DNA from 3 places in the Pseudomonas sp. TE3899 genome. Region 1 is predicted to be linked to each of the others. Evidence: predicted binding sites of a transcription regulator. Region 1 holds the regulator's gene; each other region holds the start of a gene.
The links. The regulator FliA, encoded in region 1, starts transcription of late flagellar genes. The targets are predictions, from matches to a motif close to CTAAAGTTTNNNNNNNNNNNGCCGNTAA.
Positions count from the first base shown of each region.

Region 2: the regulator FliA is predicted to act here: its motif matches at 4,472-4,499, upstream of ACZ89E_RS06210 (methyl-accepting chemotaxis protein).
Region 3: the regulator FliA is predicted to act here: its motif matches at 7,760-7,787, upstream of ACZ89E_RS29380 (flagellar protein MotY).

Region 1 is NZ_JBWBQR010000001.1:3,156,954-3,166,902, reverse strand. It holds gene ACZ89E_RS14480 (DUF6124 family protein) at 1-212, opposite strand, end outside; gene flhA (flagellar biosynthesis protein FlhA) at 772-2,901, shown strand; gene flhF (flagellar biosynthesis protein FlhF) at 2,913-4,247, shown strand; gene fleN (flagellar synthesis regulator FleN) at 4,364-5,194, shown strand; gene fliA (RNA polymerase sigma factor FliA) at 5,191-5,931, shown strand; gene ACZ89E_RS14455 (chemotaxis response regulator CheY) at 6,099-6,470, shown strand; partial or broken gene ACZ89E_RS14450 (protein phosphatase CheZ) at 6,493-7,282, shown strand; gene ACZ89E_RS14445 (chemotaxis protein CheA) at 7,321-9,561, shown strand; gene ACZ89E_RS14440 (protein-glutamate methylesterase/protein-glutamine glutaminase) at 9,611-9,949, shown strand, end outside.
Region 2 is NZ_JBWBQR010000001.1:1,361,116-1,371,064, reverse strand. It holds gene ACZ89E_RS06240 (alpha/beta hydrolase family protein) at 1-813, opposite strand, end outside; gene ACZ89E_RS06235 (FMN-dependent NADH-azoreductase) at 1,077-1,688, opposite strand; gene ACZ89E_RS06230 (LysR substrate-binding domain-containing protein) at 1,819-2,727, shown strand; gene ACZ89E_RS06225 (MmcQ/YjbR family DNA-binding protein) at 2,724-3,083, shown strand; gene ACZ89E_RS06220 (DUF1294 domain-containing protein) at 3,080-3,508, opposite strand; gene ACZ89E_RS06215 (undecaprenyl-diphosphate phosphatase) at 3,505-4,335, opposite strand; gene ACZ89E_RS06210 (methyl-accepting chemotaxis protein) at 4,627-6,261, shown strand; gene pnuC (nicotinamide riboside transporter PnuC) at 6,390-6,953, shown strand; gene ACZ89E_RS06200 (AAA family ATPase) at 6,950-7,474, shown strand; gene ACZ89E_RS06195 (hypothetical protein) at 7,806-8,243, shown strand; gene ACZ89E_RS06190 (adhesin) at 8,245-8,817, shown strand; gene ACZ89E_RS06185 (heme utilization protein) at 8,874-9,949, shown strand, end outside.
Region 3 is NZ_JBWBQR010000001.1:6,458,133-6,468,081, reverse strand. It holds gene rsxB (electron transport complex subunit RsxB) at 1-244, shown strand, start outside; gene ACZ89E_RS29420 (RnfABCDGE type electron transport complex subunit D) at 231-1,223, shown strand; gene ACZ89E_RS29415 (RnfABCDGE type electron transport complex subunit G) at 1,220-1,831, shown strand; gene ACZ89E_RS29410 (Rnf-Nqr domain containing protein) at 1,824-2,402, shown strand; gene nth (endonuclease III) at 2,428-3,066, shown strand; gene ACZ89E_RS29400 (PA3496 family putative envelope integrity protein) at 3,173-3,352, shown strand; gene ACZ89E_RS29395 (response regulator transcription factor) at 3,396-4,022, opposite strand; gene ACZ89E_RS29390 (hypothetical protein) at 4,589-5,311, shown strand; gene ACZ89E_RS29385 (argininosuccinate synthase) at 5,440-6,657, opposite strand; gene ACZ89E_RS29380 (flagellar protein MotY) at 6,786-7,694, opposite strand; gene pyrC (dihydroorotase) at 7,854-8,900, shown strand; gene rnt (ribonuclease T) at 8,897-9,574, shown strand; gene ACZ89E_RS29365 (peroxiredoxin) at 9,649-9,949, opposite strand, start outside.

The sequences.
Region 1 (9,949 bases):
GAGGCCAGTGACTCACTGGCGTGGGCGAGCAAACTTTCGGTTTTGGTGTCCGGGGCGACCATGAACATCGTGCTGGGTTTTCGCTCCCTGGCGTTCAGTCGGGCGGTCAGATTGATGTACTCCTCAAGGGCGCGGTCGGCGGCTTCCTGGAGTTTTTGCGGGTCGATTGAGTTGTCGTCGGTATGGGGTGGGTTCGGTGTTGGTTTGAACATGGATGAAACTCCAAATCAGAAAGTGGAGCCATCACCCTCGCTACCAAACGAAGGGGTGGTGGCCATACGAAGGTTGGTAGACCGGTGACTTGGAAACCGGCGCGCCCGAAGACGCCCTGCGCATGGCCACCATAAACGCAGGCCGAAAAGGTCTGCATCGGGTGTGCAATGCACGCAAGTCAAAAAGCCGGGCTACCAAACCCAGATCGCTGTTTTTCAGCGACCCGGAAACGATAAAACCTGGCCCTCATGCGCACAAGCCGGCGGATTCTGGCGTAGTCGTAGTCCGTGACGCAAGAATGCGTAGGGCGAGTGAGTGTCTGGAGATGTCGTTTAAACACCGTTGTTTAAGATCGTTCCCACGCTCCGCGTGGGAATGCCTCCACGGACGCTCCGCGTTCGGCTCTGGAGGGGACGCGGAGCGTCCCGGGCTGCATTCCAACGCGCAGCGTAGGAACGATCATCCCCACCCCGGCAAAAGTTGGAAGGCTTCTTGCAGTAGCCGCTCTGCGTCTGCTTCAGGCGTCAAAAGTTTGCTTTAAAGGAACGGGGAAAACCGGTGGATCGCTCTCAGTTATTCAACAGTGCTCGCACAAACGTCGCCGACTTGAGTCGGGGCAATCTGGGTGTGCCGCTGTTGCTGCTGGTCATGCTGGCCATGATGATGTTGCCGGTGCCGCCGTTCCTGCTGGACGTGTTCTTCACGTTCAACATTGCCTTGTCGATTGTGGTGTTGCTGGTCTGCGTCTACGCCTTGCGGCCGCTGGATTTCGCGGTGTTCCCGACGATTTTGCTGGTGGCGACGCTGATGCGCCTGGCGCTGAACGTGGCCTCCACGCGGGTGGTGATGCTCCACGGTCAGGAAGGGCATGCCGCCGCCGGTAAGGTGATCCAGGCCTTCGGTGAGGTGGTGATCGGCGGTAACTACGTGGTCGGTATCGTGGTCTTCGCGATTTTGATGATCATCAACTTCGTCGTGGTGACCAAGGGTGCCGGGCGGATTTCCGAGGTGAGCGCACGTTTCACCCTCGACGCCATGCCCGGCAAACAAATGGCCATCGACGCCGACTTGAACGCCGGCCTGATCGATCAGAACCAGGCCAAACTGCGCCGCATGGAAGTTGCCCAGGAAGCCGAGTTCTACGGTTCCATGGACGGTGCCAGCAAGTTCGTGCGTGGTGACGCCATCGCCGGCCTGCTGATTCTGTTCATCAACCTGATCGGCGGCATGGCGGTCGGTATCTTCCAGCACGGCATGTCCTTCGGTGACGCCGGTCGGGTTTACGCGCTGTTGACCATCGGTGACGGTTTGGTGGCGCAATTGCCATCACTGTTGTTATCGACAGCGGCCGCGATCATGGTGACCCGTGCTTCCGGCTCGGAAGACATGGGCAAGCAGATCGGTCGCCAGATGTTCGCCTCGCCCAAAGCGTTGGCCGTCGCGGCCGGTTTGATGGCGGTGATGGGCCTGGTGCCCGGCATGCCGCACTTCTCCTTTCTCAGCATGGCGGCCCTGGCGGCCGGCGGCGCGTACCTGTTCTGGAAGAAGCAGAACGTGGTCAAGGTCCAGGCCTTGCAAGAGGTCCAGCGTCAGCAAGAACTGCTGCCATCCCCGGCCCGCGCCCAGGAAACCAAGGAATTGGGCTGGGACGACGTGACCCCGATCGACATGATCGGCCTGGAAGTGGGCTACCGCCTGATTCCGCTGGTGGACCGCAACCAGGGTGGCCAGTTGCTCGCGCGGATCAAGGGTGTGCGCAAGAAGCTGTCCCAGGACCTGGGCTTCCTGATGCCGACTGTGCACATTCGTGACAACCTCGACCTGGCCCCAAGTGCCTACCGCCTGACCCTCATGGGCGTGATCCTCGCCGAAGCCGAGATTTACCCGGATCGCGAGCTGGCGATCAACCCAGGGCAGGTCTACGGCGCGCTCAACGGCATAACCGCCAAAGATCCGGCTTTTGGTCTGGAGGCGGTCTGGATCGAAATCAGCCAGCGCGCCCAGGCGCAGTCCCTCGGTTACACCGTGGTCGATGCCAGTACGGTAGTGGCAACCCACTTGAACCAGATTCTGTACAAGCACTCCAGTGAGCTGATCGGCCACGAAGAAGTGCAGCAACTCATGCAATTGCTGGCCAAAAGCTCGCCGAAACTGGCTGAAGAGCTGGTGCCGGGGGTGGTGTCGCTGTCGCAACTGCTCAAGGTCTTGCAGGCGTTGCTCGCCGAACAAGTGCCGGTTCGCGACATCCGCAGCATCGCCGAGGCCATCGCCAACAATGCCAGCAAGAGTCAAGATACTGCCGCGCTGGTGGCGGCGGTGCGCGTCGGCGTAAGCCGCGCAATCGTCCAAAGCATTGTAGGGACTGAGTCGGAGCTGCCAGTTATCACCTTGGAGCCAAGGTTGGAACAGATATTGCTCAATAGTCTTCAGAAGGCAGGACAAGGCTCGGAAGAGGGCGTTCTGCTGGAGCCAAGCATGGCAGAGAAGCTGCAACGTTCGTTGATCGATGCGGCACAGCGTCAAGAGATGCAAGGTCAGCCGGTGATTCTGCTGGTAGCCGGTCCGGTTCGCGCCATGTTGTCGCGTTTCGGCAGGCTGGCAGTCCCGGGTTTGCACGTGTTGGCGTATCAGGAAATCCCTGACAACAAGCAAGTGACCATCGTTGCGACAGTAGGGCCCAACGGCTGAGGTAGTGGTTTATGCAAGTTAAGCGTTTTTTCGCCGCCGATATGCGTCAGGCCATGAAACTGGTACGTGATGAGCTGGGCGCTGATGCGGCCATTATCGGTAACCGCCGGATTGCCGGTGGTGTCGAGCTGACGGCTGCCCTGGATTACAAATTGTCGGCGCTGGCCCCACGCGTTCCAAACATGGAACTCGAGGATGAGCTGCGCAAGACCCAGTCGCGCATCGTCACCGCCCAGGCCGAACTGAGCCTGCGCGGCGAAGGCGAGACCGACGGTGACAAGACCACCAATCGCCAGTTGTTCGCCGGCCTGCCGTTGACCGCTGCCGAGCCGCTGATCGAACCGACTTACGAACAGCCCCGTCGTGCCGCGCCAGCCCCGGCGCCCGTGTCCGGCGGTGTTGACCCACGGGCTTTCGATTCGATGCGCTTCGAGCTCAACAGCCTGCGCGAATTGATGGAAGTGCAACTCGGCTCCCTGGCCTGGAATCAGCTGCAAGGCAGCCGTCCGGCCCAGGCCAACCTGTGGCGTCGCCTGCAACGCATCGGCTTGTCCGGCCCGTTGTCCCGCGACCTGCTGGCGCTGATTACCGATATTGAAGAGCCTCGTCAGGCCTGGCGCATGTTGCTGGCGCACCTGGCGCGGATGATCGCCACACCGGAAGTCGAGCCACTGGAAGAGGGCGGCGTGATTGCCATGGTCGGCCCTGCCGGCATGGGCAAGACCACCACCCTGGCCAAGCTCGCGGCCCGTTACGTGCTCAAGTACGGCGCGCAGAACATCGCGCTGGTGAGCATGGACAGCTACCGCATCGGCGCCCAGGAACAATTGAAGACGCTGGGCCGCATTCTGAATGTGTCGGTGACACACGTCGATCCGGGCCAGTCCCTGGTGCAGGCGCTGGATCCGTTGCTGCGCAAACGCGTGATTCTGATCGATACCGCCGGCCTTCAGGCCAGCGATCCGGCCTTGCGCATGCAACTCGAAAGCCTGGCCGGTCGCGGGATCAAATCGAAAAATTATCTGGTCCTGGCAACCACCAGCCAGAAACAGGTTCTAACCGCCGCTTATCACAGTTACAAGCGGTGTGGGCTGGCTGGCTGCATCCTGACTAAACTGGATGAAACGGCGAGTCTGGGCGAGGTGTTGAGCCTGGCCATCAGTCATGAATTGCCGGTGGCGTACCTCACCGATGGCCCGCGCATTCCAGATGATCTGCATCTGCCGCGGCGTCACCAGTTGGTCAGTCGCGCGGTGAGCGTGCAAATGCAGGAAGAACCCAGCGAGGAAGCCATGGCTGACATGTTCGCTGATATTTACCACAGCCCGACCAAGCAGGTTGGCTGAGGTACTAATGAACAGTTTTTGTACCTACATCGATGGTCTGCCATGCATTGTTCAGTTGATGAACGCGCAGCCAGTAATGTGGCCTCCGTCTATGCAAGACAAGGTAAAGAAATAACATGGGCAGCATGCATCCCGTACAGGTGATCGCGGTGACCGGCGGCAAAGGTGGCGTCGGGAAGACTAACGTGTCAGTGAACTTGTCCCTGGCTCTAGCAGAGCTTGGCCGACGCGTCATGCTGCTGGACGCCGATCTGGGTCTGGCGAACGTCGACGTTCTGCTGGGACTGACGCCCAAACGTACCCTGGCCGACGTGATCGAAGGCCGCTGCGAGCTGCGCGACGTTCTGTTGCAGGGCCCGGGCGGTATCCGTATCGTCCCGGCCGCGTCCGGCACCCAGAGCATGGTTCATCTGAGCCCGGCCCAGCATGCCGGCCTGATCCAGGCCTTCAGCGATATCGGCGATAACCTTGATGTATTGGTGATCGACACGGCTGCGGGTATTGGTGACTCGGTCGTCAGTTTTGTCCGCGCCGCGCAAGAAGTGTTGCTGGTGGTCTGCGACGAGCCGACCTCCATCACCGACGCCTACGCCCTGATCAAATTGCTCAACCGCGATTACGGCATGAACCGCTTCCGCGTCCTGGCCAACATGGCCCAGAGCCCGCAGGAAGGGCGCAACCTGTTCGCCAAGTTGACCAAGGTCACGGACCGCTTCCTCGACGTGGCCCTACAATACGTCGGCGCCGTGCCTTACGACGAAAGCGTGCGCAAGGCCGTGCAGAAGCAACGTGCCGTCTACGAAGCCTTCCCGCGCTCCAAGTGCGCCCTGGCGTTCAAGGCGATTGCACAGAAAGTCGACACCTGGCCGCTGCCGGCCAACCCGCGCGGGCACCTGGAATTTTTCGTCGAGCGCCTCGTGCAACAGACCGCAGGACCCGTCCTATGACAGCCAGTGGCTACAACCTCTACAAGAAGTCGGCACGTGATTCGCAATACGAGCTGATCGAGCGTTACGCGCCACTGGTCAAACGCATTGCTTACCACTTGCTGGCGCGTCTGCCGGCCAGTGTCCAGGTGGAAGACCTGATCCAGGCCGGGATGATTGGCCTGCTTGAAGTGTCAACCAAATACGACGCCAGCAAAGGCGCGAGTTTCGAAACGTACGCGGGCATTCGAATCCGTGGCGCGATGCTCGATGAAGTACGCAAGGGGGACTGGGCGCCACGTTCGGTCCACCGCAATACCCGCATGGTCAGCGACGCAATTCGCTCGATTGAAGCTAAAACCGGCCGTGATGCTAAAGATCACGAAGTTGCGGCCGAACTCCAATTGAGTCTCGACGATTATTACGGGATTTTGAACGATACCTTGGGCAGCCGTCTGTTCAGTTTCGACGACCTGTTGCAGGACGGCGAACACGAAGGGCTGCACGAGGATGGCGCCAGTGCTCATCTGGAGCCGTCGCGCGATCTGGAAGATGAACGTTTCCAGGCCGCCTTGGCGGACGCGATTGCCAATTTGCCGGAGCGTGAGCGACTGGTGTTGGCGCTGTACTACGACGAAGAGCTGAACCTCAAGGAAATCGGTGAGGTCCTGGGTGTCAGCGAATCCCGTGTCAGCCAGTTACACAGCCAGTGCGCGGCCCGTTTGCGGGGGCGTTTGGGGGAGTGGCGAGCGCGCTGAAGGCAGTGTGGGGACACTGCGAACGAGGCTGGTGTGGTGTGAACTGCAGCGGTCTCGATCTGTTGTGCTCCAGACAGTCATTTGAGTGCTTTGCCGGATTGAATGAAATGGCGCGTCCAGGTGCTGGGCGCGTTTAAGACTGCTTGGAGGTCGAATTGGACAAGAACATGAAAATCCTCATCGTTGATGACTTCTCAACGATGCGGCGGATCATTAAAAACCTGTTGCGTGACCTTGGGTTCACCAACACGGTCGAGGCTGACGATGGCACCACTGCCATTCCGGTGCTCAACAGCGGCAGCATCGACTTTCTGGTAACAGACTGGAACATGCCGGGCATGACCGGTATCGACCTGCTGCGCCACGTGCGCGCCGATGAAAAACTCAAGCACCTGCCAGTGCTGATGGTGACCGCTGAAGCCAAGCGCGAACAGATCATCGAAGCGGCCCAGGCCGGTGTTAACGGCTATGTGGTCAAACCCTTCACGGCCCAGGCGTTGAAAGAAAAAATCGAAAAGATTTTCGAACGCATCGGTTGAGTCACTGCGCCACGGGGTAGCTATGGACCACAACGAATCTTCACAGGGCGATTTTGAATCGACCCTGAAAAAACATGCCCGCGAACTGGTCGACAGCCTTGAAAAAGGCAAGTTTGGCGACGCTGTGCAACTGATTCATGAGCTCAACCAGACCCGTGACCGCGGCCTGTACCAGGAAGTTGGCAAGCTCACTCGCGAGCTGCATAGCGCGATCGTCAATTTCCAGATTGACCCGAACATGCCGCAAGCCGAGGAAGTCTCGCAGATCACGGACGCCACCGAGCGTCTGGGGTATGTGGTCAAGCTGACCGAGGCCGCTGCCAACCGCACCATGGACCTGGTGGAAAACGCCACGCCGCTGGTCAATGGCCTGAGCACTGAAGCCCAGGCATTGAGCGCCGACTGGGGACGCTTCATGCGTCGCGAAGTCGGGGCTGAAGAGTTCCGCGAGCTGGCCCCGGCGGGTCGACGGTTTCCTGACGCGCAGCAGCGCGGACAATCGCACGGTGTCGAGCAACCTCAACGACATTCTGCTCGCCCAGGATTACCAGGACCTCACCGGTCAAGTGATCAAGCGCGTGACCCAATTGGTCACCGAAGTTGAAAGCAACCTGCTCAAGCTCGTGCTCATGGCCAGCCAGGTAGACCGCTTTGCGGGTATCGAACATGACCGTGAAGCGATGCTGGCTGAAAAAGATCCACAAAAACATCTCTCGCAGGGTGAAGGTCCGCAGATTCATGCCGATAAAAGAGAAGATGTTGTGTCCGGTCAGGACGATGTGGACGATTTGTTATCCAGTCTTGGATTTTAGGTTTTTTAGGTTTTTAGACCTTTAGGAGCACCCCCTTAATGAGCTTCGGCGCCGATGAAGAGATCCTTCAGGATTTCCTGGTTGAGGCCGGCGAGATTCTAGAGCAACTGTCCGAGCAACTGGTCGAGCTGGAAAGCCGACCGGATGATGCGGACTTGCTCAATGCAATTTTTCGCGGTTTTCACACTGTAAAAGGGGGCGCCGGCTTCCTCCAGCTCAATGAGCTGGTGGAGTGCTGTCACATCGCCGAGAACGTGTTCGACATCCTGCGCAAGGGTGAACGACGCGTCGACTCGGAACTGATGGACGTGGTTCTTGAAGCGCTGGATGCGGTGAACGGCATGTTCACCGAAGTCCGCGAACGCAGCCCGATCACGGCTGCCACTCCGCAATTGCTGGAAGCCTTGGCCCGTCTGGCCGAGCCACAATCGGCCGACGTCGCAGCCCCGGTTGCCGACGCGGTGGAAGAACCGGCCGCTGAAAGCGAGTCGGGCGACATCACCGATAACGAATTCGAACAACTGCTGGACTCGCTGAATGCCGTCAAGGCCCAGGCCGAAGCTCCGGCGGCTGTGCCTGCGCCGGCCGCATCGGCCAGCGACGAAATCACCGATGCCGAGTTCGAGTCGTTGCTCGATCAGTTGCACGGTAAAGGTCAGTTCGCGGTGGATGCCGTAGCCGCTCCGGCTGCACCGGCACCCAAGGCCCCGAAAGCGGCTGGCGACAGCTCGGACATCACCGACGACGAATTCGAAGCACTGCTCGATCAGCTGCACGGCAAGGGCAACTTTGCCGTCGATGCGCTGGAAACCGCCATTGCCTCGGCGCCAGCCCCGGCTGCGCCCACCGCTAAAGCGGCCGGCGGCGATCTGATCTCCGATCACGAGTTCGAATCGCTGCTCGACGAATTGCACGGCAAAGGCAAGTTCACTGAAGTCGGTACCGGCACTGTGGTGACGGCTCCCGTCGCCAAAGCCCCGGCACCGGCGCCGAAACCTGTCGCCAAAGCGCCCGAGCCTAAAGCCGAAGCGCCGAAACCGACCGCCGCGGCTGCACCGGCTCCGGCCCGTGCCCCGTCCGCGCCGCCACCGGAAAAACCGGCCAGCGAAGCCGAGACCACCGTGCGGGTTGATACCGCGCGTCTCGACGAAATCATGAACATGGTGGGTGAACTGGTACTGGTGCGTAACCGCTTGGTCCGTCTGGGCCTCAACAGCGGCGACGAAGCCATGTCCAAGGCTGTGTCGAACCTCGACGTGGTCACGGCCGACCTGCAAACCGCGGTCATGAAGACCCGGATGCAACCGATCAAGAAGGTCTTCGGGCGCTTCCCGCGCCTGGTTCGCGACCTGGCTCGCCAGCTCAAGAAAGAGATCAACCTGGAGCTGGTCGGCGAAGAAACCGACCTCGACAAGAACCTCGTCGAGGCCCTGGCCGACCCGCTGGTCCACTTGGTGCGCAACTCGGTCGACCACGGTATCGAAGAGCCGGCCGAACGCGAAGCGATGGGCAAGCCGCGCAGCGGCAAAGTGATTCTGTCCGCCGAACAGGAAGGCGACCACATCCTGCTGTCCATCTCCGATGACGGCAAGGGCATGGACGCTGATGTCCTGCGCGGTATCGCAGTCAAGAAAGGCTTGATGGACAAGGATGCGGCGGACCGCCTCAGCGAGTCGGACTGCTTCAACCTGATTTTCGCACCGGGGTTCTCGACCAAAACCGAGATCTCCGATGTGTCAGGTCGTGGCGTGGGCATGGACGTGGTGAAAACCAAGATCGCGCAGCTCAACGGCACCATCAATATCTACTCGACCAAGGGCAAGGGCTCGAAGATCGTCATCAAGGTGCCACTGACCTTGGCGATCATGCCGACGCTGATGGTCATGCTCGGCAACCAGGCGTTTGCGTTCCCGCTGGTGAACGTCAACGAGATCTTCCACCTCGACCTGTCGCGCACCAACGTCGTCGACGGTCAGGAAGTGGTGATCGTGCGGGACAAGGCACTGCCCTTGTTCTACCTCAAGCGCTGGCTGGTCAGCTCCGCCGCTCATGAAGAGCAGCGCGAGGGCCATGTGGTGATCCTTTCGGTGGGCACCCAGCGGATCGGCTTTGTCGTCGATCAACTGGTGGGCCAGGAAGAAGTGGTCATCAAGCCATTGGGCAAAATGCTCCAGGGAACCCCGGGCATGTCCGGCGCCACCATCACTGGTGACGGCCGCATTGCGCTGATTCTCGATGTCCCGAGCATGCTCAAGCGTTACGCCGCACGGCGTATTTGATTCTGCCGCAGCGGGGCGACAACGCCCCGCTGCGTCTAACGGAGTGTTTATGGTAGTCAAAGTCCTGGTGGTGGACGATTCGGGGTTTTTCCGCCGCCGCGTCTCGGAAATTCTTTCAGCGGATCCGAACATCCAGGTTGTCGGTACGGCAACCAACGGAAAAGAGGCGATCGATCAGGCGCTGGCCCTCAAGCCAGACGTGATCACCATGGACTACGAGATGCCGATGATGGATGGCATCACGGCGGTGCGGCACATCATGCAGCGCTGCCCGACCCCGGTCTTGATGTTCTCCTCACTGACGCACGAAGGCGCCCGGGTCACTCTGGATGCGCTGGATGCCGGTGCGGTGGATTTCCTGCCGAAGAATTTCGAAGACATCTCCCGT
Region 2 (9,949 bases), 1.8 Mb from region 1:
TTTGCGCGCCAGGGCAGCGGCGTTCTTGTCGAAAGCCACCAGTTTGTCGCCGTCGCCGCTGTACAGCAGCACCGGCACATGCACATCCGCCAGGGTGTGGCGGCCGAACTTCAGGCTCAGCGGCGCCATCAGCAGCAAGGCGTGGACACGCGGGTCGGCCACTGGCTGCAAATCATCACGGTCGACAATCAGCTCGCCCTGGGTGTTGCAGGCATCGCGGTCGTCCGGTCGCTCCTGGCAATAGCGGCGCAGACGATCCAAGTCGGGCGTGGCACCGGACAGGATCAACGCCGTTTCGCCGCCCGCCGAGTAACCAATCACCCCCACCTGATCGGCGTTGACGAACGGCGCCAGCATGGCATCGCCCAGCGTCGCAGTAATGGCTTCGGAAATTTGCAGCGGCCGACCGTACAGGTTGCTCAAGGTGCCGAGACGGCTGTGATCCTTGGAGTTGTCGCCGGGGTGAATCACCGCCACCACCACAAAGCCCTTGCGTGCCAGCGAGGTGGCGAGGTCGTGCAAGGCCAGCGGCGTGCCGACGTTGCCATGGGACAGCATCAGCATCGGGAAACGGCCGATCGCCACGCGGGCGTCTTCGCTCGCTTCGACGGTGTAGCCATCGAGTTTGCTGGTGTGTTCTTTATCGCTGGAGGGATAAAAGGCAATGGCGCGCATCGGCTGCAAATCCAGCGGATCGAGGAACGTCATCTCGTGATAGCCGACGCCCCAGTGCGCATGCAGCCCAGGCGCGGCGTGCACTGAAAGCAGGCTGCTGAGCAGGCATATCAGTAACGTTGCACAAAGACGCACCATGGGATGCCCCACCTTTGATACTTGCCTGAAAAGCCCGTAGTGCTCCGATGTACGGAGTACGCGGCCTCGTGCCAGTGTTTGCGGCCACCAAGGTCATTGCGCGACGGGGACGTTAACCCTCGACTGCATAACCTGGGCCAGAACCTATAAAACGGTCAAAAACAAAAAAACTCTGTAACTGATCATTACGATGATCAGAATACAGAGTTTTTCGGGTATTACCTGAGCTGTTTAGTATTTTTTACGCAAGCCTTACACAGGCCTTATGCCGCAGCGAACAGTTGATCGCTGATGTGCGTGTGAGCGTCGCTCAGGGCTTTGGTGCGCACTTCGTCACCGTAAGCCAGGCCATGGGCGCGAACGAACTCAATATCAGTGATGCCCAGGAAACCGAACAGCACTTTCAAGTAGTCTTCGTGCGCTACGCCGGTGGCTTGACCGACGTGGAGGCCACCCGAAGTCGAAACGATCACCAGTTTCTTGCCACCGCACAGGCCTTCCGGGCCGGCTTCGGTGTAGCGGAAGGTCTGGCCGGCCACGGCGATGCGGTCAATCCAGGCCTTGAGTTGAGTCGGGATGGTGAAGTTGTACATCGGCGCGGCAATGACGATGGCGTCGGCAGCAAGGAATTCAGCCAGGGTCGAAGCGCTCAGTTCGGCTTCGTGCTGTTGCGCGGCGTTGCGCAGCTCAGCGGTGGTGCCAGCGGCAACCAGGGTGGTGGATGAGAAATGGCTGATGGCGTCAGCAGCCAGGTCGCGGTAAGTGACGACGGCCGAAGCGTCAGCGGCTTGCCAGGCTTTGACCACTTCGCCGCTCAACTGACGGGACGCCGAGTTGTCACCCAAAATGCTCGAATCGATATGCAACAGTTTCATTTAAGGATCTCCAGGTGAGGATCGCCACCGGGCGATCTGATGGAGGTGATCCTACAGATGAATCTAATAGGTGATTAGCCCGCAACAATGCGATAGTTCGTCTCACTGATAGAACAATCGAGTCCAGATCATGCAAGACCTTAACGACCTCTACTATTTCGCCAAAGTCGTCGAAGCCGGTGGTTTCGCGGCCGCCGGGCGCTTGCTGGGGATTCCCAAGTCGCGGCTGTCGCGGCGCATCGCCGAGCTGGAAGAACGCCTGGGCGCGCGTCTGCTGCAACGCACCACTCGCCAACTGAAATTGACCGCCGTGGGCGAACGTTACTTGCGCCACTGTCAGGCGATGTTGCTGGAAGCGGAGATGGCCGACGAAGCGGTGGCCAGCATGTCCAGCGAACCCCGAGGGCGATTGCGGGTGTCCTGCCCCGTGGGGTTGGCCAATCAAATGTTGCCGACGATCATCAGCGACTTTCTCGGGAAATACCCGCAGGTCCAACTGGAGGTCATGCTGGTCAACCGCCGGGTCGATCTGGTCACCGAAGGCGTCGATGTCGCCCTGCGCGTCCGCGAATTGGGAGATGAAGACCCATTACTGGTGACCCGACGCCTGCGTCAGGCGCAGACGCTCATGGTCGCCAGCCCCGCCTTCTTGCACGGCCGGGAGATCAACCATCCGGACGACCTCAAGAGTTTGCCGGTCCTCGGAGCGCTGGAACCCGACCGCATGGTGCATATCCGTATGCTCGATCAACAGGGTAAAAGCCATGACCTGGCAATGGAGGCACGGCTGGGCATTGACGACTTTATCGTGCGCCGCGCCTGCGCCCTCGCGGGTCAGGGTTTTACGGTGCTGCCCATGATGTATTGCGAGTCGGAGCTGGCGGACGGTTCATTGATCCAGTTGCTGCCCGACTGGTCGATGCCTGGCGGCTGGCTGCAAGCGGTCTACCCTCATCGGCGCGGGGTAATGCCGGCCGTGCGCGCCTGGCTCGACCACTTGATCGAATCATTCAATGCCTGTGGGGACCGATTGATATGAAGGCTGGACGCATGAACGAAGCGGATGTCGCGCAGTTTTGCCTGGGGCTGCCCGGCGCGCGGGAAGACTACAAATGGGGTGGCGTGCGGGTGTTTTCGATTGCCGGGAACAAGATGTTCGCGTTGCAGAACCTGCGGGGCGAATCCCTGGCGTTCAAGGTCGACAAGGATTTGTTTCTCGGCCATTGCGACCGACCGGGCATTCACCCGGCGCCGTACCTGGCCCGGGCGCAATGGATCATCATGCAGACGCCCTACCCGCTGGGCGCCGAAGAACTGAAGGCGCTGCTGCAACGTTCCCACCAACTGGTGGTGGGCAAGTTGCCCAAGCGCACTCAGGTCGGGCTGCTTCTTTAAAACAACGCCAGCAGGTTCGCACCGAGAAACAACTGGTCGATCCAGAACACCTGGTGCATGAGCACGATCAGCCAGAACACCAGTTGAAACGAAAGCTTGCGAGTCTTGTGCCGGAACACTTGCTGGGCCAACAAGGCACCCGGCCAGCCACCGGCCAGTTCCACCGCGTGCAAGACGTTTTCCGGCGTGCGCCAGGTGTCGGCGCGGGCCTTGCGCTTGTCGCTCCAGTACAGGAAAAACGCGACCACGCTGACCACGCCGTAGGCCGCCAGCGGGATCACGGAAACCCCGCGCAGCCAAACCATCAGCGAGCCATACAGCGGCAGCGCGCACAGGATGGCGAGCACCAGCAATTTCAAGCGTGGATGCTGGACTTCGCCCCCGGACTTGCGACCGGGGTTGTTGCGCGCGCTGGAATCACTCATGGCTTGGCGGCGGCCCAATCGACCCAACCGAACTGCCAGGTCGCCAGGATCACCAGGCCAAACGCAATGCGATACCACGCAAACACCGCGTAGCTGTGACTGGCAATGAACTTGAGCAGCGCCTTGACGGCAATCATCGCGAAGATAAACGCAGTGACAAAACCGATGGCGAACACCGGAAAATCCGCCGGGACGAACAGATGGCGGTACTTGAACCCCGAATACACCGCCGCCGCGACCATGGTTGGCATGGCCAGGAAGAACGAGAACTCGGTGGCGGTTTTGCGCGACAGCCCGAACAGCAGGCCGCCGATGATCGTCGAGCCGGAACGCGAGGTCCCCGGGATCATCGCCAGGCATTGGGCGAAGCCGACTTTCAGCGCGTCCTGCCAGGTGATGTCATCGACCGTTTCGGCATGCACTTCGTGCTGACGCTTCTCGGCCCACAACATGATGATCCCGCCCACGACCAACGCCGCGGCCACGGTGATCGGGTTAAACAGGTAGTGGTGAATCAAATCGGAAAAAATCACCCCCAGTACCACGGCCGGCATGAAGGCAATCAACAGGTTGGCGGTAAAGCGCCGTGCGCTCGGCTGGGTCGGCAAGCCGACGACCACGTCGAGGATCTTGCGCCGGAACTCCCAGACCACCGCGAGAATCGCGCCTAGCTGGATGATGATGTTGAATGCAATGGCCCGCTCACCACCGAAGTCGAGCAAATCCGCGACGATAATCTGGTGTCCGGTACTCGAAATGGGCAAAAACTCCGTCAGCCCTTCTACAACGCCTAGAATCAGTGCCTGGAAGGCCGTCCAAAGATCCATCAATCCCCCAAAGGCAGCGCTCAAAGGCATGCCCCGTTAATATTTTTAGTTCGTTCACTGCGCTCAGCGTAGCTGAAGTCTCTCGCGCACAGGATCCCCACGAAACCGTAAAAATTCCGTGAAAAATCAACTTGGATTCAGGTTTTTCCACGCGAGGCCGAAATCCTATCAGACAAGCTCCGATTACGCCGCCGTGTAATTGGACTTGGGTCGAATAGGCCCCACCGGCAAAGTGTGGTTGGATGCTCGCGATCGTTTATTACAAGAAGAAGAATCTGGAGTGACAGCGTTATGAACAGCTTACGCAGTGTGTCGATCAGCCGACGCTTGTGGCTCATCTTGATCGTGGCCATCGTGATGTTATTGACGCTGGGCATCTTGATGCTCAAACAGATTCACGACGACCTGTACCATGCCAAGGCGCAGAAAACCCAGCACGTGGTGCAGACGGCCAGTGGCATCCTGAACTACTACCACGACCTGGAAACCGCCGGCACCCTCACCCGCGAAGCGGCGCAAAAACAGGCGCTGACCGTGGTTCGCGGCCTGCGCTATGACCAGAACGACTACTTCTGGATCAACGACCTGGGGCCGGTGATGATCATGCACCCGGCCAACCCGAAACTCGAAGGCCAGAACCTCTCGGCGATCCGCGACCCGGATGGCTTTGCGCTGTTCAACGAGATGGTCGCCATCGCCAAGTCCAAGGGCGCCGGCATGGTTGACTACCGTTGGCCGAAACCGGGCGCCAGCGCGCCGGTGGAAAAAACCTCCTACGTCAAACTGTTCGAACCCTGGGGCTGGGTCATCGGTTCGGGCGTGTATGTCGATGACCTGCAAGCCGAATTCTACGGGCAGGTCTGGAAAGCTTCGTTTATCGGCATGGCAATTACCCTGATCATGGCGCTGCTGGTGATCATGATTGCCCGCAGCATCGTGCGTCCATTGCAGGAAACCGTAAACGCCATGGCCAATATCGCCAGCGGCGAAAGCGACCTGACCCGCAGCCTCGACACTCACGGCCAGGACGAAGTCACGCAACTGGCGCACCACTTCAACGCCTTTACCGCCAAGCTGCGGCAGGTGATCAGCCAGTTGCAGGTGTCGGCCAGCGCCCTGGGCCAGTCGTCCAGCGATCTGGGTAACGATGCGGCGCAGGCACAGCAACGCAGTCAGCAGCAGTCCCAGCAAATGGAACTGGTGGCGACCGCAATCAATGAAGTGACCTACGGCGTGCAGGACGTAGCGAAGAACGCCGAGCATGCGGCCAGTGAAATGCGCGACGCCGAGTCCCAGGCGCAACAGGGTCAGGTCAACATCGATGGCAGCTTGCAACAGATCGACAAGCTCTCCGGCACCATTGATCAAGCGGTGGAAGTGATTCGCACCCTGGCTGCCGAAAGCACCCAGATTGGCAGTGTGCTGGAAGTGATTCGCTCGATTGCCGAGCAAACCAACCTGCTGGCCCTCAACGCGGCCATCGAAGCTGCCCGGGCTGGCGAGCAAGGTCGCGGGTTTGCGGTAGTGGCCGATGAAGTGCGCCTGCTCGCCCAGCGCACACAGAAGTCCACGGCGGAAATCCAGGCGATGATCGAACGCCTGCAAAACCACTCCGAAGCGGCGGTCAAGGTGATCGGCGACAGCAGCCGCGCCTCGCAACTGACCATCGAACAGGCCGGGCTGGCCGGTGCGAGCCTGAACGCCATCGGCCAGGCCCTGCGCAACCTCAACGGGCTGAACGCCTCCATCGCCAGCGCCACACTGCAACAGGCGCATGTGGTGGAAGACATCAACCAGAACGTCACACAGGCGGCCGGGTTGTCCCACAGCACGGCGCTGGCGGCGGAACAATCGAGCCTGGCCAGTGTTCACCTCAGGGAATTGAGCGAGCAGTTGAACGGGTTGCTCAAGCAATTCCGGGTGTAAAGCGAAAGGATCGCAGCCTTCGGCAGCTACAGGGTTTGTGTACATCTGTAGGTGCTGCCCAAGGCTGCGATCTTTTGATCTAACCGCTACAATCCGCCCCCTCTTTCGACTCCTCCCAAGGAACCTCCATGTCCGGGCTTGAACTGTTTGCTGCCGCCCTCGGCGTGATCGCCGTCTGGCTGACGGTCAAACAGAACCCGTGGTGCTGGCCGATCGGGCTGGTGATGGTGCTGCTTTATAGCTGGATCTTCTTCGAGGTGAAGCTGTATTCGGACATGTTGCTGCAGGTGATCTACGCCGCGTTGCAACTCTACGGCTGGTGGCAGTGGACCCGAGCCGGCGATGCCCATGATGGCCGGCAAGTCAGCGCGCTGGATGCCCGGTCGATCATGCTCGGCCTTGCCGTGGGCGCCATCGGCAGTCTGTTGCTGGGCGCAGCCATGGCCCACTGGACCGACGCCGCGCAACCCTGGCTCGATGCCGCTCTGACGGGCTTCAGCCTGGTGGCGCAGCTATGGATGGCGCAAAAACGCGTGCAATGCTGGCCGCTGTGGATCGTCCTCGATGTGATCTTTGTCAGCCTGTTCATCTACAAGGGCCTGTACCTGACCGCGACCCTCTACGGGTTGTTTACCCTGATCGCGGTGCAAGGCTGGCGTGAATGGCGCGCCGATCCGGCACTGCACGCATGAAAGCGCTGGTCCTGACAGGCCCGGAATCCAGCGGCAAAAGCTGGCTTTCGAGTGAAATCCAGGCGCATTTTGGCGGGCTGTTGGTGGGTGAGTACGTTCGGCATTTCATCGAAACCGAGGCCCGCGAAACCTGCCTCGATGACATTACCGCCATCGCACTCGGCCAACTGGCCTGGGAAGATGAAGCACGAGCCAAACAGCCGTCACTGCTGATTCTCGATACACACCTGTTGAGCAATATCCTGTGGAGTCGCACGTTGTTTGGCGCGTGCCCGACGTGGATCGAGCCAGCATTGTTGGCGCGGCACTACGACCTGCATTTGCTGCTGAGCCCTGAAACAGTGGCCTGGCACGACGACGGGCAACGTTGCCAACCGCAACTGGAGGAACGCCAAGGGTTTTTCCAGGCGAGCCACGATTGGCTTGACCTTCACCACCAGCCTTACCAGATACTGCAAGGTGATTGGCAACAGCGTAAAGACGCGGCATTCGCGGCCGTGAAACGCTTGCTCGAAGCCTGACACGAGCCCCCAGACTTGGCGCAAGTGTCCATTCCTGAAACACCCCCTCCTGAGCGAACCCGCGAACTAAAGCGGTTTCAGCGCTGCAGAACGAAACTGTTAAACCTCTGATACAACCTGCGTTTCGCCGCTCTAGCGTGCAATGCCGCCCGCATGGACGGCGTTTTTACGTGGTGCTGTCTCAGTGGCGTTACAAATATTTTTTGACAACCTCGAGATTTAAAATCAACCCATTGTTTTTAAACGATAAATAAAAAGCGGCACACCTTCTGCTCTCTACCTCGCAACGCTGAAAAGGGCCAGCGTCCCAATTACAGAAGGAATTGCCGCCGTGGGGAAATTTGATAGAAGCATCTACCGCCTCCTGCTGATCGGATGCGCGCTGGGTTCAAGTTTCTGCCTGCCTGCTCAGGCTGACAACGGCATCATTACGATCAAACGTGATGTCCAGACGCGCAACGCCGTGGTTCCACCGCTGATCCCTGACCCTCACCCCACCACCGTCAACGCCAACCCTTCGCAACATATCCTCAATCAAACGAACGAGTTGAGCGACGGTGATTTTGCCGGTGTCGCCAGCGGTGCAGGCATCAGTCAGATGGTGACGCAAAACACCAACAACCTGGGCGGCAATATCAGCAATCAGTCCCAACTGTCCAACCTCCCCGGCGGGCGTTCGGGAAACTCGGGCAGCGGCATCGCCAACATGGTCAATTCGAACGTCCAGCAAGGCCTGGGTGCTCTGAAAATCATAACGGGAGACCGTTAGCATGAATCGTTCGCTGCTGATTATCGCCATGTTTTGCAGTGCATCGTCCTTTGCCCAGTCTCCCGTCATCGACAACGCGGACATCGACAGTTCGGGCGCGCAGTACCAGGGCAACCTCGGGGTCAACCAGGCTGCGGGCGATCAGCAACAACAGGTCAACGCCCGAGCCATCGCCATTGGCAACAACGCCCATGCATCCACACAGATTCGCCAACGGCTGCATTCACCTGCGGACCCACGCATCGACGCCAGCGCCAGCATTCAAGGTAACGCCTTCAGCAACGGTAACGGCGTGCTGGGCGTCAACCAGAGTGCGGGCGGCAACAACCAGCAGGCCAATGCCCTGCGGATCAGCATCAGTACACAGCCGCAAAGTATCGACGACAGCGTCCTCCTGCAACAGAACGTGGCGCTGATCAACAACTCCGATCCAACTGACTCCGCACCAGGCTATCGCCGGGTCGCTACAAGCGATCAGGCCTTCACCGGTAGCCGTGGAGTTATTCAGTTGAATCAGAGCGCCGGGGTGGGAAACCGAACGGCCAACACCGTGAGCGTACGGGTCGCGGATTGACCCAAAACAGGTAAAAAAAACAACACTTAACCTATAAATCAGTACGGAGAATCACCATGAAACCTTCGATGGCAATCAAGCCTCTGGTTTTCGCAATTGCTGCGGTCATGGCTGTTGCTGTACAAGCTGGACAAAGTGACGACCACCATAATGGCCACCACAATGGCCACAATAACAACGGTCAGCACACCCCTCCTCCAACCCGGATCCCTGTCTACGCGACTGCGAATGCGTGGGATACCCAAAGTAGTACCGATAACCGCATTAGCAACGCCGGGACTGTCAACAGTGCAGAGATGAATAACTCTGCTACAGGCACCAGCGGCAACGTCGGCGTCAACGTGGCTGGCGGCGACGGCAACCAACAAGACAACGCAGCCGCTATTGCAAACGCCGCAGCTGCCGCTCCTGATAATGCGTTCGTGTTCGGCACCGCCAGTGCCACGGCATCCGTCACCCAAACCAGCCGCAACAACCGGGTCGACAACTACGGCAGCCAAGCTACGGCTTCTATGAGCGGTTCGGCTAATGGCGGCAGCGGCAACATGGGCGTCAACGTGGCGGCCGGCGACCTGAACCAACAGAAAAACACCATGGCCATTGCTAACACCAATGCTCCATTGGGTAACGCCACAGCCACCGCCTCTGCTACACAAACCGGCCCTGGCCTGACCGTTAATAACAATGCCGATCGGACCTACCGCGTCGATACGCTGACCTTTACCACCTCGGCCAGCGGCAGTAAAAACTATGCCAACGCAAGCGCAGCGTCCGGCAGTAAAAGCTCCTCATCGAGCTTTGACGTGAGCGGTTCGAAAAGCTTCGATGCCAGTGGTTCAAAAAGCTACGAGAAGAGCAGTTCTTCTAGCTCTAATTTGAATGCTTCGTTGAACGCTACGCTGGATGCTTCGGCTGCGGCTTCTCAAAATGCTGCCTGGGATAATGGCTATCACCATTCGGGTAGCAGCAGTTCGTCTTCCGACGCGTCTCTGAACGCATCGCTTGACGCCACGCTGGACGTATCGATCGATAAGTCGCACAACAAGTCGGGCAGTTCGTCGTTCGATAAGTCGTTCGATTCCTCGTTCGAAAAATCCGGCAGCAAATCCCACGAGTCTTCGTATGACAAGGC
Region 3 (9,949 bases), 3.3 Mb from region 1:
GAGTGCCGAACAAGCCTTGCACGAGGCCGAAGCGGTCAGCGATCAACCGTTGCCGGACCTGGTGCGCGTCGAAAAACGCCCGATCGACAGCCAGCTTCGACAGCTGAAAACCGAATTGGCCTACGCCCGCGCCGACGTCAGCAAACTTGAACGTCGGGGCGATACGCCTGCCGAGTTGATAGACAACGCGCGCGCCCGACTCCTGGAAGCCGAACGTCTGATGGAGGCCTATGTCGCCCCTTGAATCGGTGGACGAACGCCTTCAGCAGGCCATGAAGCGGGTATTGCTGGCCACCCTTCCGGGGGTGCTGGCGCTGTTTTGGCTGTATGGCTGGGGCGTATTGATCAACCTGATTCTGACGGCCGTGACGGCGCTGGCGGTCGAGGCCGCCGTGCTGAAGTTGCGCCAGCGCCCGCTCAAGCCGACCTTGAGCGACGGCAGTGCCTTGGTCACGGCGACGCTGCTGGCGCTGGCCTTGCCGCCCTATTGCCCGTGGTGGCTGACGGTCAGTGCGGCGGCCGCCGCGCTGCTGTTCGGTAAACATGTGTATGGCGGTGTCGGCAAGAACCCTTTCAACCCGGCCATGCTCGGTTTCGCCCTGATGCTGGTGACCTTTCCCCAACTGATGACGCATTGGCCATCGTCCCATGGCATGGACCTGCTCGGCGGTCTGTCCCAGGTGTTCGGCTTCAGTTTCAGTCAGACCCCGGATGCGTGGGTGCAGGCCACGGCGCTGGACAGCCTGCGCATCAACAAAAGCCTGACCATGGATGAGCTGTTCGCCGGCAACCCGGCGTTCGGGCATTTCGGCGGTCGCGGTGTGGAATGGGTGAACCTGGCGTTTCTGGCCGGTGGTGCGTTTCTGCTGCAGCAACGGGTATTCAGCTGGCATGCGCCGGTGGGCATGCTCGCCAGCCTGTTCGTCATCAGCCTGGTGTGCTGGAACGGCTCGGGCTCCGACTCCCATGGTTCGCCACTGTTTCATCTGCTCACCGGCGCGAGCATGCTCGGTGCGTTCTTTATCGTCACGGAACCGGTGTCCGGCGCCAAAAGCCCCACGGCCCGACTGTTGTTCGGCGTAGGGGTGGGACTGCTGACCTACCTGATTCGAACCTGGGGCGGCTATCCGGACGGCGTGGCTTTTGCCGTGCTGCTGATGAACCTCTGCGTGCCGGCACTGGAGCGATGTGTCGCCGCCCGGCAGGAGCGAACCGCACCATGAATCGGGCGACCAGCGTTGTGATCCTGGTGTTATTGGCCGGCCTTGGAACCGGCGCGACCTACCTGGTGCAACACACCAGCGCGACGCGCATTGCCGCTGAACAGCGCCTGATCGACAGTCGCACGCTGCTGGATATGTTGCCGCCCGGCAGCTACGACAACCAACCGCTGGAACAACCACTCGCCGTTGAAAACATCCCGCTGGGCAACAGCACGTTGCTGGGGGGTTACCGGGCGACCAAATCCGGCCTGCCCAGCGCCGTGTTGCTGCGCAGCCAAACCCTGGGTTACACCAGCGCCATCGAATTGCTGATCGCCATCGACGCCAATGGCAAGCTGCTGGGGGTCAAAACCCTCAAGCAGGCAGAGACACCGGGCCTCGGCGGTCGTCTCGCCGATTGGCCGAATGTCTGGCTGCACCTCTTTACCGGCAAGTCACGCACCGAACCCGCGGACAATGGCTGGGCGTTAAAAAAGGATCAGGGGCAATTCGATCAAATGGCCGGGGCGACCACGACGTCAAGAGCCGTGATCAATGCGATTCATGATGCGTTGCGCTACTTCGATGAACATCGGCAACCGCTGCTGGGGAGTGGCTCCCATGAATAAGGCGTCTGTGCAGAACTCACTGATGCTGGCGCCACTGATCGGCGCCAGCGGCTCCTTGATGACTGCGCTGGGACTGTGGCTGATGTTCGTGGTGGTGATTGCGGCCTATGGCGTCGCAATGGGCCCGTTGCGCGCCCGACTTGCCCCATGGGCACGCCTGCCCGCCGGCGTCCTGCTGGCGGCCACGCTGACCAGTTGCACCGAACTCGCCGGGCAAGCCTGGTCGTTGCAATGGCAGCAACATCTGGGGTTGTATGCGGCGCTTATCGCATTGCAATGTGTGGTGCTGGACAACAATGACTTTTTCCAGAGTCCCTGGCGTGATCGTCTACGCCTGTGTGGCCTGTTCGGCGCGCTGATGGTGGGCCTGGGCCTGCTGCGCGAACTCATCGGCAACGGCACCCTCGGCGCTCATCTGACCTGGCTGACCGGCGGGTTGGATTGGCCCGGCATCGTTCTGACCGCCGACGGCGGCCTGCGCCTGGCCACCTTGGCGCCTGGCGGATTTATTCTGCTGGGGCTATTGATCGCCGGGTGGCAAGCCTGGCCGCGTCCAACGCCCTCAAACTGACCGCTTTCGAGGAAACGCATCACCCATGAATGCCGCAAAACGTTACGAAATCTTCCGCAGGCTGCACGAAGACAACCCGGAGCCGAAGACCGAGCTGGCCTATTCCTCTGCGTTCGAACTGCTGATCGCGGTGATTCTGTCGGCGCAATCCACCGATGTCGGCGTCAACAAGGCCACGGCAAAACTCTATCCGGTAGCCAATACTCCGGCGGCAATTTATGCCCTGGGTGTCGAAGGGCTGACGGAGTACATCAAGACCATCGGCCTGTTCAACAGCAAGGCCAAGAACGTGATTGAAACCTGCCGCTTGTTGGTGGAGCGCCACGGCGGGGAAGTCCCGCAGACCCGCGAGGCGCTGGAAGCGCTACCCGGCGTTGGCCGCAAGACCGCCAACGTGGTGCTCAATACGGCATTCCGCCAGCTGACCATGGCGGTGGACACCCATATTTTCCGGGTCAGCAACCGTACCGGCATTGCCCCTGGCAAAAATGTGGTGGAGGTGGAGAACAAGCTGATGAAGTTCGTGCCCAAGGAGTTTCTACTCGACTCCCACCACTGGCTGATCCTCCACGGGCGCTACGTGTGCCTGGCCCGCAAGCCCCGCTGCGGCAGTTGCCGGATCGAAGACTTGTGCGAATACAAGCAAAAGACCTCGGACGATTGAGGCGCTATTAGAATTATTGATTCACCGATTGAAAAAATCTTTTTTACCCGCCGGGAGAATGTCGATATAAGGAGCGCCAAAGGCAGTCTTAGCCTGGAGTAACAAAATGAGCACTGGCAAAGAGCAATTGGACGTAGAAGACGACTTCGCCCCCGTTGAAGCCGATGACGCTGAACCGGTGGTTGAGGTAGCAAAAACCAACCTGAGCAAGCGCCGCACCATCGACAATCTGCTGGAGGAGCGCCGACTGCAAAAGCAATTGGCCGATTACGATTTTGATTTATGACACCTAAAAGCCTCCCGAAACGGAGGCTTTTTACTTTAAGTCGTCACACCAGGCCATTACGCTGGGCCAGTTCGATCAAGTCCACCAGCGACCGCGCATTAAGCTTCAACAACAACCGGGTCTTGTAAGTACTGACGGTCTTGTTGCTGAGGAACATCCCATCGGCAATCTCCTTGTTTGTCTTCCCTCGGGCCAGTTGTTGCAACACCATCATTTCCCGTCCCGACAAACGATCCACCATATCGGCTTCACTGGCATTGCCCAGACTGGACCGTACCGTATGCAATGCTTGATTGGGAAAGTAACTGTAGCCTGACAATACCGCCTTGATAGCACTCAGTAATTCGGTGAGGTCCTGTTGTTTGCAAACATAGCCGGCGGCCCCCGACTGCATGCACCGCATCGAAAAATGCCCCGGTGCCTGGGAGGTCAGCACTAACACTTTCAACGGCAACGCTACGGAGGTCAGGCGGGCAATGACTTCCAATCCATCCAGTTTCGGTATTCCAATATCCAGAATGACAATATCCGGCATATGTTCACGCGCAAGTTGCAATGCATCCACACCATTATCTGTTTCTGCGATGACTTCGTAGCCATGACGTTCCATTAGCAAACGCACCGCAAGTCGAATGACGGGGTGATCATCCACGATCAGCACTTTATTCATGGGCAAGTCCAATTTTCGCTGTTCGAATTTTTAGAGCCCGCACAATAGCCTAGTCGTTTCACCCATGGCATGCCGCCACCCCCAAGCACCCGCACCGAGAGACATCCCCTACAAGCAACGCGGATTATTCCTACAAAAAAACCTTGAATTTAAGGCACATGAAACCGTGAAATCCTTAAGTGCGCTCAACATCGGGTGTCTTTTTTGTTTCGCCTTACAACCAATACCGCGCATTACCGACAACCGTACAACCCACCCCGCCTCTATTGCCTTCGGCGCCAGTCCTGATAGTAACTAACATTGTGAATATCAATCCCTGTAACACAACGCCAATCGCCAACGATCTACCCACGCTTGAAGAAATGAACACACCCCCTCTAAAACTTTTGAAACAAGAACGCCCAACATCCAAAAACCATGAGCACTACAGTTACTCTATATGACCACAACCTATTATTCGGAACGGACTCTCATTAAAATCAAATACCTTAAAAAGCCAACAACCTTACTCCCGACAAACACGTTTATCCACACGAGAAAAAGACATTACCTTATGAGCAAAAATCATGAAAAAACTCCAAAAGAAAATCACGAACCCAATGACCATCATTGCTATTTTTGCAGCGATCTCAGAAACCTCTGCCGCAATCTCCCTGCCCTTTCTAGATAGCGACGAAAGAGAAATTTATGTCTGGTTCCTGATCAGTTTTCCGTTCTATTTACTCTTTCTTTTTTTTCTCACACTCAACTTCAACTATCGATCGCTGTACGCGCCTTCCGATTTTGGAAAAGACAAGTACTTCGTCAAAGTCATCGATAACGCCGGGCGTTCTGAAAACAGAAAAAGTCCACGCCCGAACGACGCTCCAGCGAAACCGAAAGGCGCCGTGATCACGTCGACCTATGAACGTCCCCTGCCCGGCTTTTCGAACCGGCGCCGAGGGTTTCGCTGGTTCCGGACTGCGCAGGATCCGCCGGCCCGCATCCATCTGCAAACAAGCATCCGGGTTCTACACAGCCTCTATTTGCCGGGAGAGTTGAAGGATTTGAGCATCATTGATACGCGCGGTATGCACACACAGGTGGATGTCACTGCCCTGATGGAAAAAATCCGTCAACCACGCAACCACGCCACGAAAGTGATCGTGTTTCTGGCTTGCAGCCAATCGGAGCAGTTACTGAAGGAAGACACCACACACAGAAGCAAAGGCGCTTGCGAGACCTTATGCGTTGTTTACAACTTGAACTCACAGGACGTGACAGTGCTGGATCAAACGCTTGATGCGTGACCAGAAGAAGTTAATAACTTGAGTAGAAACGAGATAAGCGATGGCAACGAAATGCCAGGCGTAACCACCATTGAAGCTGTGGCCCCGTCGACGACAGGGCCACAGCTTCAATTACTGCGGCAAAGGTCTCAGAACAGCTTGCGGCCCTTGTTGGCTGCAATGCGCATGCGCAAGGCATTGAGCTTGATGAAGCCCGCCGCGTCAGCCTGGTTGTAGGCGCCGCCATCTTCTTCGAAGGTGGCAATGTTGGCGTCGAACAACGATTCATCGGATTTGCGACCGGTGACGATCACGTTGCCTTTGTACAGTTTCAGGCGCACGACGCCATTCACATGGACTTGGGACGCATCGATCATCTGTTGCAGCATCAGACGCTCAGGGCTCCACCAGTAACCGGTGTAGATCAGGCTGGCGTATTTCGGCATCAGCTCGTCTTTGAGGTGAGCCACTTCGCGGTCCAGGGTGATCGATTCGATCGCACGGTGCGCGCGCAGCATGATGGTGCCGCCCGGGGTTTCGTAGCAGCCACGGGACTTCATGCCCACGTAGCGGTTTTCAACGATGTCCAGACGGCCGATGCCGTGTTCGCCACCGATTTTGTTCAGCGTCGCCAGCACGGTGGCCGGGGTCATTTCGACGCCGTCCAGCGCGACGATGTCGCCGTTGCGGTAGGTCAGTTCCAGGTACTGCGCTTTATCAGGAGCGTTCTCCGGGGAGACGGTCCATTTCCACATGTCTTCTTCGTGCTCGGTCCAGGTGTCTTCCAGCACGCCGCCTTCATAGGAGATGTGCAGCAGGTTGGCATCCATCGAGTACGGGGATTTTTTCTTGCCGTGGCGCTCGATCGGGATGTTGTGCTTTTCAGCATAATCCATCAGCTTTTCACGGGAGAGCAGGTCCCACTCGCGCCAAGGAGCGATCACTTTCACGCCTGGCTTGAGTGCGTAGGCGCCGAGCTCGAAACGCACCTGGTCGTTGCCCTTGCCGGTGGCGCCGTGGGAAATGGCGTCAGCGCCGGTTTCGTTGGCGATTTCGATCAGGCGTTTGGCGATCAACGGACGAGCGATGGAAGTACCCAGCAGGTACTCGCCTTCGTAAACGGTGTTGGCACGGAACATCGGGAACACGAAATCACGCACGAATTCTTCGCGCAGATCGTCGATGTAGATTTCTTTTACGCCCATGGCCTGAGCCTTGGCGCGGGCCGGTTCGACCTCTTCGCCCTGACCCAGGTCAGCGGTGAAGGTCACCACTTCACAGTTATAAGTATCCTGCAGCCACTTGAGGATCACCGAAGTGTCCAGGCCGCCGGAATACGCCAGAACGACCTTGTTTACGTCCGCCATGCCATCACTCCACGGGGTTTACGGAAAGCCGTGAAGTCTACCGCTCATACGAAATAATTTACAGTACCGCGACAGCTTATGACGACGAAGCGACAGATTCTTACGAGGGCGCGACGATGACCCGCGAGTCAGGATGTGTGCGCGGCACTCGCGGCAGAGGCTGATTGCGGGGCTGGCTTGTCGGTCGGCGCGACGCGCTCCAGGCGAACCGCGACCCGGCGATTCTTTGCCCGGTTGGCGGCATTGGTGTTCGGCACCAATGGGTAGCGCTCACCGTGGAAACGCATGGTGATCTGCGATTCCTGAAAGCCATTGGCCTTGAAGAAGTCCATCACCGCCAGCGCCCGGCGGCGTGACAGTTCGCGATTGGTCAGGCGATTGCCGCTGTTGTCGGAGTGCCCATCGAGCTCGATGTGATTGACCGTCGGATCGGCTTTCATGAACTCCAGCATCACCTGCAACTTGGCCTTGGCTTGCGGATCAAGGTCAAAGCCTTCGCCGGGAAAACCGATCTCGGACTGTTTCACCTGTTCGAAATTCTGCGGCAACAGCTTGGCTACACAACCCTGATAGTCACTGAACGCCTTGTTGAACTTGACCGGCAGCAAACGCACTTCAGACACTCGACCATCGCCGGAAGCGCGGCGAATGACCGGGCTGCGGCCGTCCATCAAGCCATTGATCAAACGCCCGGCCTGCACCTGAGAACTGTTGAACAGCACATTGCCGCTGCCAATGTAGACCGACCCCAGGTTGATGTCGCCACGCCCCGGTTGCCAAGGCGCAGCGGCCGCGAGCAAGGTCGCGGAACCGCCGCCGATCACCGAGTTGTAGGCCTTGAGGCGAAAGATCGCTTGCTCGCCGGCACGACGCACAAATTCACCGGAACCGAAATCGGTCACCGGCTGGGTCAGGCGGCATTCGAATTTGTCACCTTCGACCGTCCACTCGATGCTCTCCAGACGGGTCTGGAAAGTGAGCGCCATCGCGGGAAGGCTGGCAAACACACTGAGCAAGGCTAAATAACGCTGGCGCACGGGAGGCTCCACTGGCTTCTACAACAAAAAGACCGACACACACATGTTTACGGCATACCTAGTTCATATCGGTACGTTCCTGCAAAACTTGATAGCGAGTGCCTGAGAGAGTCTTTTCCGGTAGCATTCCCCTCAGTTTGACCCGCCTGGAATCCCCTCATGTCCGACCGCCTGACCCTGCTGCGTCCCGACGACTGGCATATTCATCTTCGCGATGGTGCTGTTTTGTCCAATACCGTTGCGGATGTCGCGCGCACCTTTGGTCGCGCCATCATCATGCCCAACCTGGTACCTCCGGTGCGTAACGCCGCTGAAGCCGACGGCTATCGCCAGCGGATTCTCGCTGCACGCCCGGCCGGCAGTCGTTTCGAACCGTTGATGGTGCTGTACCTGACCGACCGCACCCAGCCCGAAGAAATTCGTGAGGCCAAGGCCAGCGGTTTCGTTCACGCCGCCAAGCTGTACCCGGCCGGTGCCACCACTAACTCGGATTCTGGCGTCACCAGCATCGACAAGATTTTCCCGGCGATCGAGGCCATGGCCGAAGTCGGGATGCCGTTGTTGATCCACGGTGAAGTCACCCGTGGCGATGTCGACGTGTTCGACCGCGAAAAAATCTTCATCGATGAGCACATGCGGCGTGTAGTCGAGCGTTTCCCAACGCTCAAAGTGGTGTTCGAACACATCACCACTGCCGACGCCGTGCAGTTCGTCAACGCGGCTGCGGCCAACGTCGGCGCGACCATTACCGCTCACCATCTTCTGTACAACCGCAACCACATGTTGGTGGGCGGGATTCGGCCGCACTTCTACTGCCTGCCGATCCTCAAGCGCAACACCCACCAGGAAGCCCTGCTCGACGCCGCCACCAGCGGCAGTGAGAAGTTCTTTCTCGGCACCGACTCAGCGCCCCATGCCCAGCACGCCAAGGAAGCCGCTTGCGGCTGTGCCGGTTGCTACACCGCTTATGCGGCGATCGAGATGTACGCTGAAGCCTTCGAACAGCGCAATGCGCTGGACAAACTCGAAGCGTTCGCCAGCCTCAACGGCCCGCGCTTCTATGGCCTGCCGGTGAACACCGATCGCATTACCCTGGTCCGCGAAGAGTGGACCGCCCCAACCAGCCTGCCATTTGGCGAGCTGACCGTAATCCCGCTGCGCGCCGGTGAAAAACTGCGCTGGCGCCTGCTGGAGGAACACGCGTGAGTGAAGACCATTTCGACGACGAACAGGACGGTCAAGGCGGTGGAGGCGGTGCTCGTCATCCAATGGCAGCCCGATTCCGTGGTTACCTGCCGGTTGTCGTCGACGTAGAAACCGGTGGTTTCAACTCGGCCACCGACGCCCTGCTGGAGATCGCGGCGACCACCATCGCCATGGACGAAAAAGGCTTCGTGTATCCCGATCACACCTACTTCTTCCGCGTCGAGCCGTTTGAAGGCGCCAACATCGAAGCAGCTGCCCTGGAGTTCACCGGGATCAAGCTCGATCACCCGCTGCGCATGGCCGTGAGTGAAGAAGCGGCGCTGACCGATATCTTCCGCGGCATCCGCAAGGCCCTCAAAGCCAACGGCTGCAAACGGGCGATCCTGGTCGGGCACAACAGCAGCTTCGACCTGGGCTTCCTCAACGCCGCTGTCGCGCGCCTGGACATGAAACGTAACCCGTTTCATCCGTTCTCCAGCTTCGACACCGCCACCCTCGCTGGCCTGGCTTACGGCCAGACTGTCTTGGCCAAGGCCTGCCAGGCAGCCGACATCGACTTCGACGGTCGCGAGGCCCACTCGGCTCGCTACGACACCGAGAAGACGGCTGAGCTGTTCTGCGGCATCGTCAATCGCTGGAAACAAATGGGCGGCTGGGAAGACTTCAACGACTGATCCGGTCGCTGGGTTTATCCCGCCCATAAAAAAACCGGCCTCACGGCCGGTTTTTTTGTGCCTGACGCTTGGGCTTACAGGGCCGCAGCGTGCTCGGTCAGGTAAGCCGCAACACCTTCGGTGGAAGCGGTCATGCCTTTGTCGCCTTTTTTCCAGTTGGCAGGGCAGACTTCGCCGTGCTCTTCGTGGAATTGCAGCGCGTCAACCAGACGGATCAGCTCTTCCATGTTACGGCCCAGCGGCAGGTCGTTGATGATCTGCGAGCGGACAACGCCTTTGTCGTCGATCAGGAACGCACCACGGAATGCAACGCCGTCAGCGGACTGAACGTCGTAGGCCTTCATGATGTCCTGCTTGATGTCGGCAGCCATGGTG